2 regions of the Streptomyces sp. RKAG293 genome follow, and region 1 is predicted to be linked to the other one. Evidence: riboswitches for the same ligand, from Rfam matches in the RefSeq annotation. Region 1 holds a riboswitch; the other holds the start of a gene.

The links. A riboswitch is a leader RNA that binds a small molecule or an ion and turns the genes downstream of it on or off. The one in region 1 is predicted to bind cobalamin.
Region 2: linked by a shared signal. The riboswitch ahead of LNW72_RS14005 (prenyltransferase/squalene oxidase repeat-containing protein) and the one ahead of LNW72_RS26435 (ribonucleoside-diphosphate reductase subunit alpha) in region 1 are both predicted to bind cobalamin.

Annotation. Positions count from the first base shown of each region.
Region 1 covers NZ_JAJOZB010000001.1:5,885,256-5,892,774, reverse strand. The annotation lists gene LNW72_RS26450 (helix-turn-helix domain-containing protein) at 1-594, opposite strand, end outside; gene LNW72_RS26445 (hypothetical protein) at 683-886, shown strand; gene LNW72_RS26440 (GNAT family N-acetyltransferase) at 952-1,446, shown strand; cobalamin riboswitch at 1,511-1,642, shown strand; gene LNW72_RS26435 (ribonucleoside-diphosphate reductase subunit alpha) at 1,791-4,148, shown strand; gene LNW72_RS26430 (ribonucleotide-diphosphate reductase subunit beta) at 4,148-5,179, shown strand; gene def (peptide deformylase) at 5,281-5,937, opposite strand; gene LNW72_RS26420 (hypothetical protein) at 6,000-6,995, opposite strand; gene LNW72_RS41280 (biotin/lipoyl-binding protein) at 7,013-7,135, opposite strand; gene LNW72_RS26415 (HD domain-containing protein) at 7,225-7,519, opposite strand, start outside.
Region 2 covers NZ_JAJOZB010000001.1:3,151,196-3,158,714, reverse strand. The annotation lists gene LNW72_RS14025 (ECF transporter S component) at 1-408, opposite strand, end outside; gene LNW72_RS14020 (ABC transporter ATP-binding protein) at 405-2,021, opposite strand; gene LNW72_RS14015 (CbiQ family ECF transporter T component) at 2,018-3,274, opposite strand; gene LNW72_RS14010 (SCO2322 family protein) at 3,271-3,960, opposite strand; gene LNW72_RS14005 (prenyltransferase/squalene oxidase repeat-containing protein) at 3,960-5,162, opposite strand; cobalamin riboswitch at 5,304-5,430, opposite strand; gene LNW72_RS14000 (MBL fold metallo-hydrolase) at 5,496-6,512, opposite strand; gene LNW72_RS13995 (aldehyde dehydrogenase) at 6,615-7,519, shown strand, end outside.

The sequences.
Region 1 (7,519 bases):
CCCGCCCTCCCGGTGCGGCGGCACCACCATGCGCCGGGCGATGCCGGAGGCCACCGCGCCGCCCTGCTCCTTGCGGACCAGGTGCAGACAGGCGTCGATGCCCGCGGCCGTACCGGCGGACGTGATCACCGGGTCGTCGTCCACGTACAGCACGTCCGGCTCGATCCGGGCGAGCGGGAAGCGGCGCGCCAGCGCGTCCGTGTGCCGCCAGTGCGTGGTGCAGCTCCGGCCGTCCAGCAGCCCGGCCGCGCCCAGCACGAACGCCCCCGAGCACACGCTGAGCACCCGGCCGCCCCGCTCCACGGCTCCGCGCAGCGCGCGCAGCAGCTCCGGCGGGTACTCCGCCCGCTCGGGGTAGTCGCACCCGGCCGGGACGGCGATGAGGTCCGCCTCCTCCAGCCGGTCGATCCCGTACGGCGTCGAGACGTCCATGCCGTTGTGCAACTGGACGGGCTGCTTCCCGATGCCGACGACGGCGAAGTCGTAGACGGGCAGCCCCTGCTCACTGCGGTCGATGCCGAAGACTTCGCAGACGACGCCCAGTTCGAAGGCGTGTCCGCCGTCCATCAGCACCACTGCGACGTTTTCCAGCATGGGACCAGCATCGCACTTGGCAGTAATTAGCGGTAGTGCGTCAGTCCTGCCACTGCCATGGCGGAGCACCCCCCGCGAAAATAGATGCATGAACACATTCCTCGGCCTCCTGGCCGCCGGCGCCCTGATCCTCCTCATCGCCCTGCCCGCCCTGATCGGCTTCGGCATCGAGCTCCGCATCTCCCGCCAGATCCGGGCCGCGAGGGCCGCGGAGCGGCGTCGCGAGGAGCAGTCCTCCCCCAGCCGAGTGCCGGCGGAGGCGACCCGCGGCGCCTTCAGCCCGGTCGTCTGAAGGCACCCGATGGACTCCCCCGTACTCCCCGCGGGCCGGCGCCGGCCATGCGGCAGACTGCGGGGATGGACATCATCATCCGCCCCGCGCGAGCGGACGAGCTCGATGCGGCAGGCCGCATCACCGCCGACGCCTTCATCGCCGACGGCCACACCCAGCCGGACGGCCAGTACGCCCCGAAGCTGCGCGACGCCCGCGCCCGCGCGGTGTCCGCGGAGGTGCTCGTCGCCGTCGACGCGGCGGACGACACGCTGCTCGGCTGCGTGACGTTCGCCCCTCCCGGCAGCCCCTGGGGCGACATAGCCCGGGACGGCGAGGCGGAGTTCCGGATGCTCGCCGTCGACCCGTCCGCGCGCGGCCGCGGCACCGGCGAGGCACTCGTCCTGGCGTGTGTGGAACGGGCCCGCGCCCTCGGCGTCCGGCAACTGGTGATGTCCACCCAGCAGTCGATGACCGGCGCCCACCGGATCTACGAACGGCTCGGATTCCGGCGCACGCCGGACCGCGACTGGTCGCCCGTTCCGGGCGTCCACCTGTTCACGTACGCCCTCCCGTTGTAACGCATACCGTCCACGGCGCAACACACCAGACACAACATCTGGGGTTACCGCTGCGAGGCGCCACTAGATGTATGCTCAGGACCGCTGTCCACGCAGGGGAAGCCGGTGAGAATCCGGCACTGCCCCGCAACGGTGAGCGGTCGTGCCTGCGCACGCCCGCACAGTCCGGCCACCTGCCGACGGCGCACCCGGTCCTGCCTTCCGGGTGCAGTGTTGTCCGGGCCTCGCGGGTTGGGCCGGCGGACGCGATATGGCACACCCCTGCCCTGATGCGGTGTGCCCGAACGCGCCTGCTCCTCCCCCCTCGCGACGCCGTCGCCGCGTTCGAGGGAGAGAGCACCAACGTGACCATCGCGCCCGCAGCCCCCGCCTCAGCAGGAACCATCCTGCTGCACACCCTGACGGAACTGACCGTCGACCTCCCCGACACCGACCCCGGCCGGGTCGCCGCTGCCGCCCTCCGCGGCCGCAACGCCGGATCGGACGAGGCCGAACTGCGGGCGCTGGCCACCGAGGCCGCCGCCGGACTGATCTCCGAGGACCCGCAGTACAGCCGGCTCGCGGCCCGGCTGCTGGCCCGCGCGGTCGCCGACGAGGCGGCGGGGCAGGGCGCCGTCTCCTTCTCCGCCTCCATCGCCGTCGGGCACCGCGAAGGCCTGATCGCCGACGCCACCGCCGAGTTCGTCCTGCTGCACGCCGCCCGCCTGGACGCGATGATCGACGACACCGCCGACGACCGCCTCGAGTACTTCGGCCTGCGCACCCTGCACAGCCGCTATCTGCTGCGGCACCCGATCACCCGCCAGGTCATCGAGACCCCGCAGCACTTCCTGCTGCGCGTCGCCTGCGGCCTGGCCGAGGACCACTCGGTGCGCGCCCTCGTCGAGGTCGGCGAGCTCTACGCGCTGACCAGCACGCTCTCCTACCTCCCCAGCTCCCCCACGCTCTTCAACTCCGGCACCCGGCACCCGCAGATGTCGTCGTGCTACCTGCTGGACTCCCCGCTCGACGAGCTGGACTCGATCTACGACCGCTACCACCAGGTCGCCCGGCTCTCGAAGCACGCCGGCGGCATCGGCATCCCGTTCAGCCGGATCCGCTCCCGCGGCTCGCTGATCCGCGGCACCAACGGGCACTCCAACGGCATCGTCCCGTTCCTGCGCACCCTCGACGCGTCCGTCGCCGCCGTCAACCAGGGCGGCCGGCGCAAGGGCGCCGCCGCCGTCTACCTGGAGACGTGGCACGCCGACATCGAGGAGTTCCTGGAGCTGCGCGACAACACCGGCGAGGAGGCCAGGCGTACGCACAACCTCAACCTCGCGCACTGGATCCCCGACGAGTTCATGCGCCGGGTGGACTCCGACACCGACTGGTCGCTGTTCTCCCCCGCCGACGTACCCGAGCTCGTCGACCTGTGGGGCGGCGACTTCGACGCCGCCTACCACAAGGCCGAGTCCGCCGGTCTGGCCATCAAGACCATCCCGGCCCGCCAGCTCTACGCCCGGATGATGCGCACCCTCGCGCAGACCGGCAACGGCTGGCTGAACTTCAAGGACTCCGCCAACCGCACCGCCAACCAGACGGCGCTGCCCGGCAACGTCGTCCACTCCTCGAACCTGTGCACCGAGATCCTGGAGGTCTCCGACGACGGCGAGACCGCCGTCTGCAACCTCGGCTCGGTCAACCTCTCCGCCCACCTCGGCACCGACGGCGAGATGGACTGGCAGAAGCTCGACGCGACGGTCCGCACCGCCGTCACCTTCCTCGACCGCGTGGTGGACATCAACTTCTACCCGACCGACCAGGCCGGCGCGTCGAACTCCCGCTGGCGGCCGGTGGGCCTGGGCCTGATGGGCCTGCAGGACGTCTTCTTCCAGCTGCGGCTGCCGTTCGACTCCGCCGAAGCGCGGACGCTGTCCACCCGCATCTCCGAGCGGATCATGCTCGCCGCGTACGAGGCGTCCGCCACCCTCGCCGAGCGGCACGGCCCGCACCCCGGCTGGGAGCAGACCCGTACCGCCCAGGGCGTGCTGCACCCCGACCACTACGACACCGCCGAGTCGCTCTGGCCGGAGCGCTGGAACGCGCTGCGCGCCCGGATCGCGAAGACCGGCATGCGCAACTCCCTACTGCTGGCCATCGCGCCGACCGCGACGATCGCCTCGATCGCCGGTGTCTACGAGTGCATCGAGCCGCAGGTCTCCAACCTCTTCAAGCGCGAGACGCTGTCGGGTGAGTTCCTCCAGGTCAACTCCTACCTGGTGAACGAGCTCAAGGAGCTCGGCGTCTGGGACGCCCAGTCCCGCGAGGCGCTGCGCGAGTCCAACGGCTCCGTCGAGGGCTTCACCTGGATCCCGGCCGAGGTGCGCGCCCTGTACCGCACCGCCTGGGAGCTGCCGCAGCGCGCCCTGATCGACATGGCCGCGGCGCGCACCCCGTACCTCGACCAGAGCCAGTCGCTGAACCTCTTCATGGCCTCGCCGACCATCGGCAAGCTCAGCTCGATGTACGCGTACGCCTGGAAGCAGGGTCTGAAGACCACGTACTACCTGCGGTCCCGGCCGGCCACCAGGATCGCCCGCGCCGCCGCGGCAGCGCCGGCGGCCGCCGTGCCCGCGCCCATCCCCGTCCAGCAGACGACCGACGACGACGCCGTCGCCTGCTCCCTGGAAAACCCCGAGTCCTGCGAGGCCTGCCAGTAATGCCCAGCACACCCAACACGACGACGCACGAGAAGCACCTCCTGGACCCGGGCTTCGAGCTGACCCTGCGTCCGATGCGCTACCCGGAGTTCTACGAGCGCTACCACAACGCGATCAAGAACACCTGGTCCGTCGAGGAGGTCGACCTCCACTCCGACGTCGCCGACCTCGCCAAGCTCTCCCCCGGCGAGCAGCACATGATCGGCCGCCTCGTCGCGTTCTTCGCGACCGGTGACTCGATCGTCTCCAACAACCTCGTGCTCACGCTCTACAAGCACATCAACTCGCCCGAGGCCCGGCTCTACCTGTCCCGCCAGCTCTTCGAGGAGGCCGTGCACGTCCAGTTCTATCTGACGCTGCTCGACACGTACCTCCCCGACCCGGACGACCGGGCCGCCGCCTTCGACGCGGTCGAGAGCATCCCGTCGATCCGCGAGAAGGCGCAGTTCTGCTTCAAGTGGATGGACTCCGTCGAGAAGATCGACCGGCTGGAGTCCAAGTCCGACCGGCGCCGCTTCCTGCTCAACCTGATCTGCTTCGCGGCCTGCATCGAGGGGCTGTTCTTCTACGGCGCCTTCGCCTACGTCTACTGGTTCCGCTCGCGGGGCCTGCTGCACGGACTGGCGACCGGCACCAACTGGGTCTTCCGCGACGAGACCGGTCACATGGACGCGGCGTTCGCGTTCGTCGACACCGTCCGCGAGGAGGAGCCGGACCTCTTCGACGCGGAACTCGACCAGCAGATCACCGACATGATCCGCGAGGCCGTCGAGGCGGAACTCCAGTTCGGCCGCGACCTCTGCGGTGACGGCCTGCCCGGCATGAACACCGAGTCGATGCGCGAGTACCTCCAGTGCGTCGCCGACCAGCGCCTCGCCCGGCTCGGCATCAAGCCGGTCTACGGCTCGGAGAACCCCTTCTCCTTCATGGAGCTCCAGGGCGTCCAGGAACTGACCAACTTCTTCGAACGCCGCGCCTCCGCCTACCAGGTGGCGGTCGAGGGCACGGTCGGCTTCGACGACGACTTCTAGTCACCACGACTTCCGGTCACCACGCCGGCAACGCGTAAGGGCCCCGCTCCAGGACGCATTCCTGGAGCGGGGCCCTTACGCGTGGTGCTGCCGGCGAACGGTCAGTCGTTGGGGACCGTGGCGAACTTGGGGGTGGCTTCTTCCATTTGGCGCAGGACGTCCTTGCGGTCGCGCTTGGAGAGCCGATCGATGTACAGGTAGCCGTACAGGTGGTCGGTCTCGTGCTGGAGGCAGCGGGCGAAGTAGCCGGTGCCCTCCAGGGCGATGGGGTTGCCCTTGAGGTCCTGGCCGCGGACGATCGCGTAGTCCGGGCGGGCCAGTTCCATGTAGGCGCCGGGCACCGAGAGGCAGCCCTCGTTGGAGTCGTCGAGCACGCGCCGGTCGGCGGGGATCTCGTCCAGGACCGGGTTGCAGACGGCGCCGGTGTGGCGCACGCCGTCGTCGTCCGGGCAGTCGTAGACGAAGACCTTGAGGTCGACGCCGATCTGGTTGGCGGCGAGGCCGACACCCTCGGCGGCCTTCTGGCTCGCGAACATGTCGTCCACGAGGGCGGCGAGCGCGTCGTCGAACTCCGTGACGTCGCGGCACTCCTTGTGGAGCACCGGATTGCCCACGACGGTGATCGGGCGGGCCGTCCCGCGCTCGCGGTACGCCAGCTCGCGCGCCTCGGCGTCCGTGATGTCGTCGAAGAACTCCGACGCTTCATCGTGCTCGTGCGCGTGCCGGTCCTGCTGCTTCTCGGTTTCCTGCTGCGACATGTTCCGCCGTACGCCTTCCCAATACCGTCATAGACCCGTCAAGCGTACGGGGCCGCGCAAGGTCAGCAGACCTCCTCCAGATCACGCCAGTCCCGGGTGTCAGGACTGTCCGCGATCCAGCTGTCGAGAAGGCCTCGTACGAGGGCGGCGGGCGCCGCTATCCCGCACTCGCGTTCGGGGACCCAGAGGGAGCCCGCGCTGTGGTGGCTGAGGTGGCCGGGGTGGCCGGGTTCACCGTGGTCATGGGGGTCGCGGGAGGTCGCGGAGCCGTCGTCGGTGGGCATCCGGCTCTCCGAGCAGGTGCGGCAGAGCAGCCGCACGGAGGACGACCAGTCCTCGGCGGCGAAGCCGGCGTCTGCGGCCAGCCGCTCCAGGGCGTCCCGGTCGGCCGCGGTGGCGGCCTCCAGCAGGACCAGCCAGGTGGGCACCGGTGAGGGCGCCCACAGCTCGATCTCGTCGAAGACCGGGTACACGGACTTCGCGGAGCCCTCCGCGGTGGCGCGCTCGCCGTGCGGGACGCCGTCGTGCAGCACGACCTCGCCCCAGCGGCGGCCCGAGGACGGCAGCGGGATGCTCAGCACCTCGATCCTGGCCGGATCCAGCCGGCGGCCCCAGACGACCTCGGCCTCGCCCTCCGGCGACAGCCGCACCGCGGCGCTGCCCAGCGCCAGCCGGACCGCTTCCTCGGAGGCACTCTCGGCGGAGCCGGACGGCAGCCGCAGCCCGTACGCCTGCCAGGAGCGGCGGGCCAGCGGCCAGTCCTGCAGGGCGGTGGCGGCGATGCCGAGGTTCCACCAGTCCGGGGCGCCGGAGTCGCGGTCCAGCAGGGCCACGGCGCGCAGCCCCGCGGTGCGGGCCTGCTCCCAGTCGTGGCGGAACTTGTGCAGCAGCGCGAGGTTGTACCAGGACTCGGAGAGCCACGGTTCCATATCGGCGGCGCGCGTCAGCAGCGCGCCCGCGTCCTCGTAGCGCCCGTCGCCGATGAGCGAGAAGGCGCGGTCGGTGGCCTGCCGCCACGTAGGGGAGGGCCGGTGCCGCACTCTGCCGAAGATCCTCACGATTCCCGCCTGCCTGCTCAGCCGATCACGGCCGGGACGTCGCCTTTCCGCACCACGTCCCCCTCGGACACCTTCAGCCCGGTGACGATTCCCGGCATCTCGGTGAGTACCGGGATTTCCTGCTCCACGGTCTCCAGCATGACGACGCTCCCGTCCCCCCGCAGGTTGTTCCCCCGCTCAGTGACAACCTTCCACATATCGGCCGGAGTCTCAGCCCGGATTCCGGTCCTCACCACTCCTCCTTGCCATCCCCAGCCGCATCCAACCATGCCGGTCGCGGGCGCCGCTCATTACCGTCCGGTTCCCCGCCGGCGGCCCGGGCCGTCCCGCCACGGGCGAGAACCCGGGTCAGCGCCTCCACGACGCCCGGATCGTAGTCCCGGGCGGTGGACAGCCGCAGCCGCTCCACGGCCGCCAGACGGCGGTCCAGGGCCGCCGTCCCGCCGGTCAGGTCCTCGTACGCGTTGACGGCGCGGACGATCCGGCCGGCAAGGGGCTGTTCGCGGTAGGGGTCGGCCTGGCGC
Region 2 (7,519 bases), 2.7 Mb from region 1:
CCGTCCCGACAGCACCATCAGGAAGAACATCGGCTCGATGCCGGCCGTGCCGGCGCCCAGCGGGCGCAGGGCCGCCCCGACGGCGGCCAGCACCCCGAGCATCGCGATCGACTTGGCGTCCATCCCGCCGTCCGCGATCGTCGCGATCACCACGGCGATCAGCATCGGCAGCAGCGCGGCGAACAGCCAGGGGGCGTCCTTGCTGTGGGCGAGCCCGGTGCCGGGGTCGGCGAGCAGCGGCCAGCCGAACAGCGCGATGCCGATCGCGGAGATCAGTGCCAGCGCGACGACGGACCGCGGCCCGAGCCGGATGGGACGTACCTGACGGTCGGCGCGCGGTCGCAGTCCGGGAGACGTTCCGGGTGGTGTTCCGAGAGGTGTTCCAGGTGGTGTTCCGGGAGGCGTCATGACGACTCCTCCAGGGCCAGCGCGACCTGTGGGACCGTCAGCCAGGGGAGCGGCGCGAGGATCTTGGAGACCTGGGGGGCGAAGCCGGGGGAGGAGACCACGACCTCGGCGGTCGGGCCGTCCGCGACCACCTCGCCGTCGGCCAGGATCACCACCCGGTGGGCGAGTTCGGCGGCGAGCTCGACGTCGTGGGTGGCCAGCACGATCGCGTGGCCGTCCGCCGCCAGCGCCCGCAGCCGGCCGATCAGCCGGCCCTTGGCGGCGTAGTCGAGGCCGCGGGTCGGCTCGTCGAGCAGCAGCAGCGGCGGCCGGGCGGCCAGGACGACGGACAGCGCCAGCGCCAGCCGCTGGCCCTCGGAGAGATCACGGGGATGGGTCTCGTCGAGGACGCCCGGCAGGAGTGCGGTGACCAGCGCGCGGCAGGTGCCGGGCGCGGCCTGCGCGTCCTGGTCGGCGGCCGAGCACTCGCCGGCCACGGTGTCCGCGTAGAGCAGGTCCCGCGGCTCCTGCGGCACCAGGCCCACCTGCCGGATCAGCTCGCCCGGCTTCGTCCTGGACGGGACCAGGCCGCCGACCGTCACCGTGCCGGAGGCGGCCGTGTGCAGACCGACGAGCGTGGACAGCAGCGTCGACTTGCCCGCTCCGTTGCGGCCCATCAGCGCGACGGCCTCGCCCGGCCGGACGGTCAGCGACACCTGGCGCAGCGCCTCGGTCCTGCCGCGGCGGACGGAGAGCCGGTCGAGCACCGCCACCGGCGCGGCGGCGGCCGGCACCACGGGCGGGGCCGGGGGAGTACGGTCCGCCAGCCGCTCACGCAGCGGTCCGGCCTTCCGGCGCGCGTCACGCACCGACAGCGGCAGCGGCGACCAGCCCGCGAGGCGGCCCAGCGCCACCACCGGCGGGTGCACGGGGGAGAGCGCCATGATGTCGGCGGGCGCCCCCTGCAGCGGGGCGGCGCCGGGGGCGGGCAGCAGGATCACCTGGTCCGCGTACTGCACGACGCGCTCCAGCCGGTGCTCCGCCATCAGCACCGTGGTCCCCAGGTCGTGGACCAGCCGCTGCAGCACGGCCAGCACCTCCTCGGCCGCGCCGGGGTCCAGCGCGGACGTCGGCTCGTCCAGCACCAGCACCTTGGGGTGGACGGTGAGCACCGAGCCGATGGCGACGCGCTGCTGCTGGCCGCCGGAGAGCGTGGCGATCGGCCGGTCCCGCAGCTCGGCCAGGCCCAGCAGGTCGAGGGTCTCCTCGACGCGGCGGCGCATGGTGGCGGGCGCCAGGCCCAGCGACTCCATGCCGTAGGCGAGTTCGTCCTCGACGGTATCCGTGACGAAGTGCGACAGCGGATCCTGGCCGACCGTGCCGACGACATCGGCGAGTTCGCGCGGCTTGTGCGTCCGGGTGTCACGGCCCGCCACGGTGACCCGGCCGGACAGGACCCCGCCCGTGAAGTGCGGCACCAGACCGGACACCGCGCCCAGCAGAGTCGACTTACCGACTCCGGACGGCCCGACGAGCAGGCACAGTTCACCCTCGGGGACGGTGAGGTCCACTCCGGCGACGGCGGGCTCTGCGGCGTCGTCGTACCGGACGGAGACCTGCTCGAAGCGGATCACGTGCGGTCCTCCTTCGAGTTCGGCTGGGGGATGACGTGCCGGGCCGGGACGCCGTGTGGGGCCGGGACGCCGTGCGTGGCCGGCTTGACCTGCGGGGCCGGCCCGACGTGCTGGGCCGGGGACACCGGGGTGGGCCGGGGCGGCGCCGGGGGTGGTGCGACGAACGCGGGCAGCAGCCCGATCAGGATCGAGAGCGCGGGCCACAGGGGCAGCGTGGGCGCGGCGAGCGGGATCGTCGGCGGGGCCAGCGCCAGTGGATCGTGCGAGGCCGCCCAGATCATCAGCCCCGCCACCGCGACCCCGGAGCCCGACACCAGCCAGGCCCGCGCGCCCCACCGGTCGGGCCGGTAGCGGCTGCGGATCGACCGCCGGCCGCCGAGCCGCAGCCCCGCCAGCGCCGAGACCAGCCCGAGCAGCAGCACCGGCACGCCGTACCCGGCGCCGGACGCGGACAGCAGCGCGTACGTTCCCGCGCACACGCCGAGCAGTCCGCCCAGCGTCAGCGCGGCCGTCGTCCGGCGTATCCCGGCCGGTACGTCGGCGGAGCGGCCGTAGCCGCGGGCGTCCATCGCGGCGGCCAGCGCCACCGACCGCTCCAGCGCCCCTTCCAGAACCGGAAGTCCGACCTGCAGCAGCGCCAGCACCCCGCGGTCGTCACGGCCCCGCAGCCGGCGGGCGGCGCGCAGCCGCTGCACATCGGTGACGAGGTTCGGGGCGAAGGTCATCGCCACGACGACCGCGACACCCGCCTCGTACAGCGCGCCCGGCAGCGACTTGAGCAGGCGGGCCGGGTTGGCGAGCGCGTTCGCCGCGCCCACGCAGACCAGCAGGGTGGCCAGCTTCATGCCGTCGTACAGCGCGAACAGCAGACCCTCAGCGGTCACCTTCCCGCCCAGCCTGACCCCCCGCGCCCAGTCGGGCAGCGGGACCTCGGGCAGCCTGAACAGCACGTAGGTCCCCGGGATCGGCGAGCCGAGCAGGACCGCGAAGGCCAGCCGGATCGCCAGCACCACCAGTCCCAGCTTCAGGAACGCCCCGTAGGACTTCGCCCAGGGCGCGTCCGTGCGGCGGGCGGCGACCACATAGCCCGCGACCGCGACCAGCAGCAGGAGCAGCAGCGGATTGGTGGTCCTGGACGCCGCCGTCGCCAGCCCCAGCGCCCACAGCCACCACGCCCCGGCGTGCAGCGCCGTCGACCGGGTGGCGACGGCGGCCCCGCGGCCGGCGGTGTTCCGGCGTACCCCGGTGTTCATCCGCGCCGGCGGCGGGCCTGCCAGAGGGCCGCCCCGCCGAGGGCGAGGACGGCGGCGATGCCGGCGAACCAACCGACCGAGGGACCCCCGCCGTCACCGCCGCCGTCGCCCGACGCCTGCGGCGCGGGGCTCTTCGACGCCGATGCCGTGCCGGAGCCTCCGGAGCCTTCTGCGACCGGCTCCCCGCAGCCCGCCTTCGGGTAGCCGGCGATGGCGCACACCATGCCGGCCGAGTTGTAGCGCAGCGGCTTGGCGACGGCGGCGAGCGCGTCGTCGCCCGTCGCGTCGCCCGGGACCTGGGCGCAGGCGGTACGCGGCGCGGGCGGTGCCGCACCGCCGCCCGCGTCGGCGGCGGTGCCGAAGTCCAGCACGAGGGCGATGCGCTTGGTGCCGCCCTTGGGCGGGGTGCCCGTGCAGATCGCGGCGAACGACGTGGCGCCGGGGACGTCCCGCGGCTTCGAGGAGTCCTGCGCCTCGGCGCTGGCCGCGAAGCGCCAGCCCTCCACCGACCCGTCGTCGGGCCGGTCCAGCGCGGGACCGGTCTGCGCGTACGTCCAGGTGTCGCCGGAGCGCTGCCAGAACGACCAGTAGCGGTACGCGGCGGCCTGCGCGGGCAGGGCGGAGACCGCGAGCAGCGCGCCGAGCGCCAGCAGGACGGCGAGGACCCGCAGCCGGGGGCGCGGCATCAGCCCTGCTTCTTCTTGCGGCCGCTGACGAGGAACCCGACGCCGATGCTGGCGACGAAGAAGACCCCGACGATCCACCAGGTGGCCGAGGAGGACTTGTCGTCCTTCTTCTCGGTCCTGTCGGACGGCGACGGGCTCGCGCTCGCCGCGGCGGCCGGCTTCGGGCCGAGGTTGGTCAGCTGCTGGACGAGGTCCGCGCCGCCGGCGCTCCGCGGGTCGTTGCCCGTCGCGTGGGCGGCGAGGATCAGCTGGGACAGGGCCGCGGGGTTGCCCTTCGACCAGGTCGCGGAGTTCTTCGCGAGCCAGTCGTACGACGTCTTCGCCGTGTCGCGCTGGTGGATCGCGGCCAGCGCGATCACGGCGTCGGCGGTGGTGCCGTAGTCCGGCGTCGGCTTGTCCGCGCCCGGCGTGACGGCGGTCAGGTGGCCGCCGCCCGCGGTGAGCTGCGTCGTCAGGTACGCGCCGCCGGCCGAGGCGGCACCGTCCGCGTCGAGCTTCTTGTAGGCGTCGGGCGACGCGCAGTCCGGGGCGGTCGCGACCACGTTCGTGGTCGACGGGGCGACGACGAACCCCGCGCCGTGGGCGCCGCGCACCGCGTCGGCGGTGGCCTTGGCGTTCACCGTGAGCTTGCCGTTCATCGGGTAGCCGAAGGCGCCGCGGTCGGCGGCCTTGGCGTCGCAGCCGAACTGGAAGGCCTTGAGGCTGTCCGAGGCCTCCCGGACAGCGCTCTGCGCGCCGATCACGACACCGGTGGAGTTCGGGTCGGAGGCGCCGCCGGGGTTGTACGACCAGCCGCCGTCCTTGTTGCGCACCGAGGTCAGCCAGTCGGTGGCCTTCTTCACGACAGTGTCTGTGGTGGCCTTGTCGCCCAGCGCGGTGAGCGCCTGCACGGCGATGCCCGTCGCGTTGGTGTCCTCCGTCTTGGCGTCGCAGGCCTTCGACGTGTCGGCCCGGTACGACGGGAAGCCGCCGTCCGCGCACTGCTGACCGGTCAGCCAGGCCACGGCGCTGTCGGCCGGCTTCACCCCGGCGGTGTCCAGCGCCAGCAGCGCGTACGACTGCCGCCACACCCCGTCGTACGTCGGGTCCCCGGTGCCGTAGAGACCCGGCGGCAGCGGGGTGTCGGCGGAGGCCGCGGGCACCGCGGCCATACCGAGCACGGTGGCGGCGGCGAGCGCGGCGGCGCTGCGACGGAGGTTCATGAGGGGTTGATGCCTTTCGCTGAGCGGGTGCGTGGCCGGGCGCACCGCTGCGAGCCCGCGCCATGCGCGGGGCACCGGGCTCCGGCTCCGTTACCTCGACGGTGCCGGTCACCGCCGATACGTCGCCGCATCTGCCGGACCGGGAGCCGCTCCCGTCCGCGCGGGTACTCCGACTCGCCGCCCCTGCCCTGGGGACGGCTCACGGTTGCGGGTCAGTGCCGGATTCGCGCCGGCTTCCCCCGCTCGGACGTGGATGGAATTGTCCCGAACATCGTATGCCCTGCGGGTGCCGCTCCCGGTCCCGGCCCGCCCGCGCCCCGGCCGCCCGTTCCGTCAGACCGCCTGGTACGTGACCGGGTCGGAGCCGGGGACGGCCTCGGCGCGGCCGGCCTTCACCAGCCGCCGCAGATGGGCCTCGGCCTCGGAGACGGCGATGTTGCGGGAGCCGAACGGGATCTGCTCCCAGGGACGGTTCCACTCCATCACCTCGGCGAGCTGCCAGGGCGTGCGCGGTGCGTCGCTGATCAGCGCCGCCAGCCCGGCGAGCCGCTCCTCGTGGTGGTCGAGCAGCTCCCGCACCCGGCCCGCCGCGTCCTTGAACGCGTACTGGTGGGCGGGCAGCACCTCGTCGGGGTTCAGCCGGCCGATGCGCTCCAGCGAGGCCAGGTAGTCGCCGAGCGGATCGGTCTCGACCTCGTCGTCGGGGTCCTCGTACAGCCCGATGTGCGGGGAGATCCCCGGCAGCAGGTGGTCGCCGGAGAACAGCCGCCGGCTCTCCTCCAGGAACAGGCAGACGTGCCCGGGGGTGTGGCCGGGCGTCCAGATGGCGCGCAGCCGCCGGCCGGCGAGGTCCACGAGCTCGCCGGGTTCGATGTCCCGGTCCGGGAGCGCGGGCCGCAGCCCCGGCAGGGTGGTCGGCCGGCCGGCGGCGCGGGCGGCGCGCAGCGGGGCGAGGTGCTCCTCGGGGGCCCCGGCGGCGATGAGCTTCGCCATCATGAAGGACATCCAGCGGGCCGGCTCGGCGGACCGGGTGCGGCGCACCACGTCCGCGTCGGCGGCGTGCATCGCGATCCAGGCCCCGGACACCTCCCGGACCTGCGCGGACAGCCCGTGGTGGTCGGGGTGGTGGTGGGTGATGAGGACGCCGTGCACCTCGGCGACGGAGGTGCCCGCCTCGACGAGACCGGCCTCCAGTGCGGCGTACGAGTCCGGGTCGTCCCAGCCGGTGTCGATCAGCACGGGACCGCGGTCGGTGTCCAGGAGATGGACGAGCGTGTGGCCGAGGGGGTTGTCGGGGATCGGGACCGGGATGCTCCAGACCCCTCCGCCGTGGTCGGTCACGCGCACCATCTGGTCCCCTCTCGCCGACGAAGTCATTGCCCACTATAACTAGAACTGGTATCAGTTCTGAAACAGCGTCAGGTATGGGCCGACCCGCAGGAGGCACCAGTAATGACCGACCTCATCGAACACGGACAGCTGTTCATCGGCGGGGAGTTGGTGGACCCGCTCGGCAGCGAGACCATCGAGGTCATCTCCCCGCACACCGAGCAGGTCATCGGGCGGGTGCCGCACGCCTCCCGCGCCGACGTGGACCGCGCGGTCGCCACGGCCCGCAAGGCGTTCGACGAGGGTCCGTGGCCGCGGATGACCCTCGACGAGCGGATCGCCGTCGTCACCCGCATCAAGGACGCGATCGCCGTCCGGTACGACGAGATAGGCCGTCTCATCAGCTCGGAGAACGGCTCCCCCTACTCGTGGAGCATCCTCGCCCAGTCGCTCGGCGCGATGATGGTGTGGGACGCGGCGATCACCGTCGCCCGCGACTTCCCCTACGAGGAGCACCGCACCGGCGTCCTCGGCCCGATCCTGGTCCGCCGGGAGCCCGTCGGGGTCGTCGCGGCCGTGGTGCCGTGGAACGTCCCGCAGTTCACCGCCGCCGCCAAGCTCGGGCCCGCGCTGCTCACCGGCTGCACCGTCGTACTGAAGCCGTCGCCGGAGACCCCGCTCGACGCGTACGTGCTGGCCGAGATCACCAAGGAGGCCGGGCTGCCCGACGGCGTGCTGTCGGTCGTGGCGGCCGACCGGGAGGTCAGCGAGTACCTGGTCGGCCACCCCGGCGTCGACAAGGTGTCGTTCACCGGCTCGGTCGGGGCCGGCCGGCGGGTGATGGAGGTCGCGTCCCGCAACCTCACCCGCGTCACCCTGGAACTGGGCGGCAAGTCCGCCGCCGTCATCCTCCCGGACGTGGACCTGGACACCGCCGTCCCCGGCATCACCTCGGCCGCCTGGATGAACAACGGCCAGGCGTGCGTGGCCCAGACCCGGATCCTGGCGCCGCGCTCCCGCTACGACGA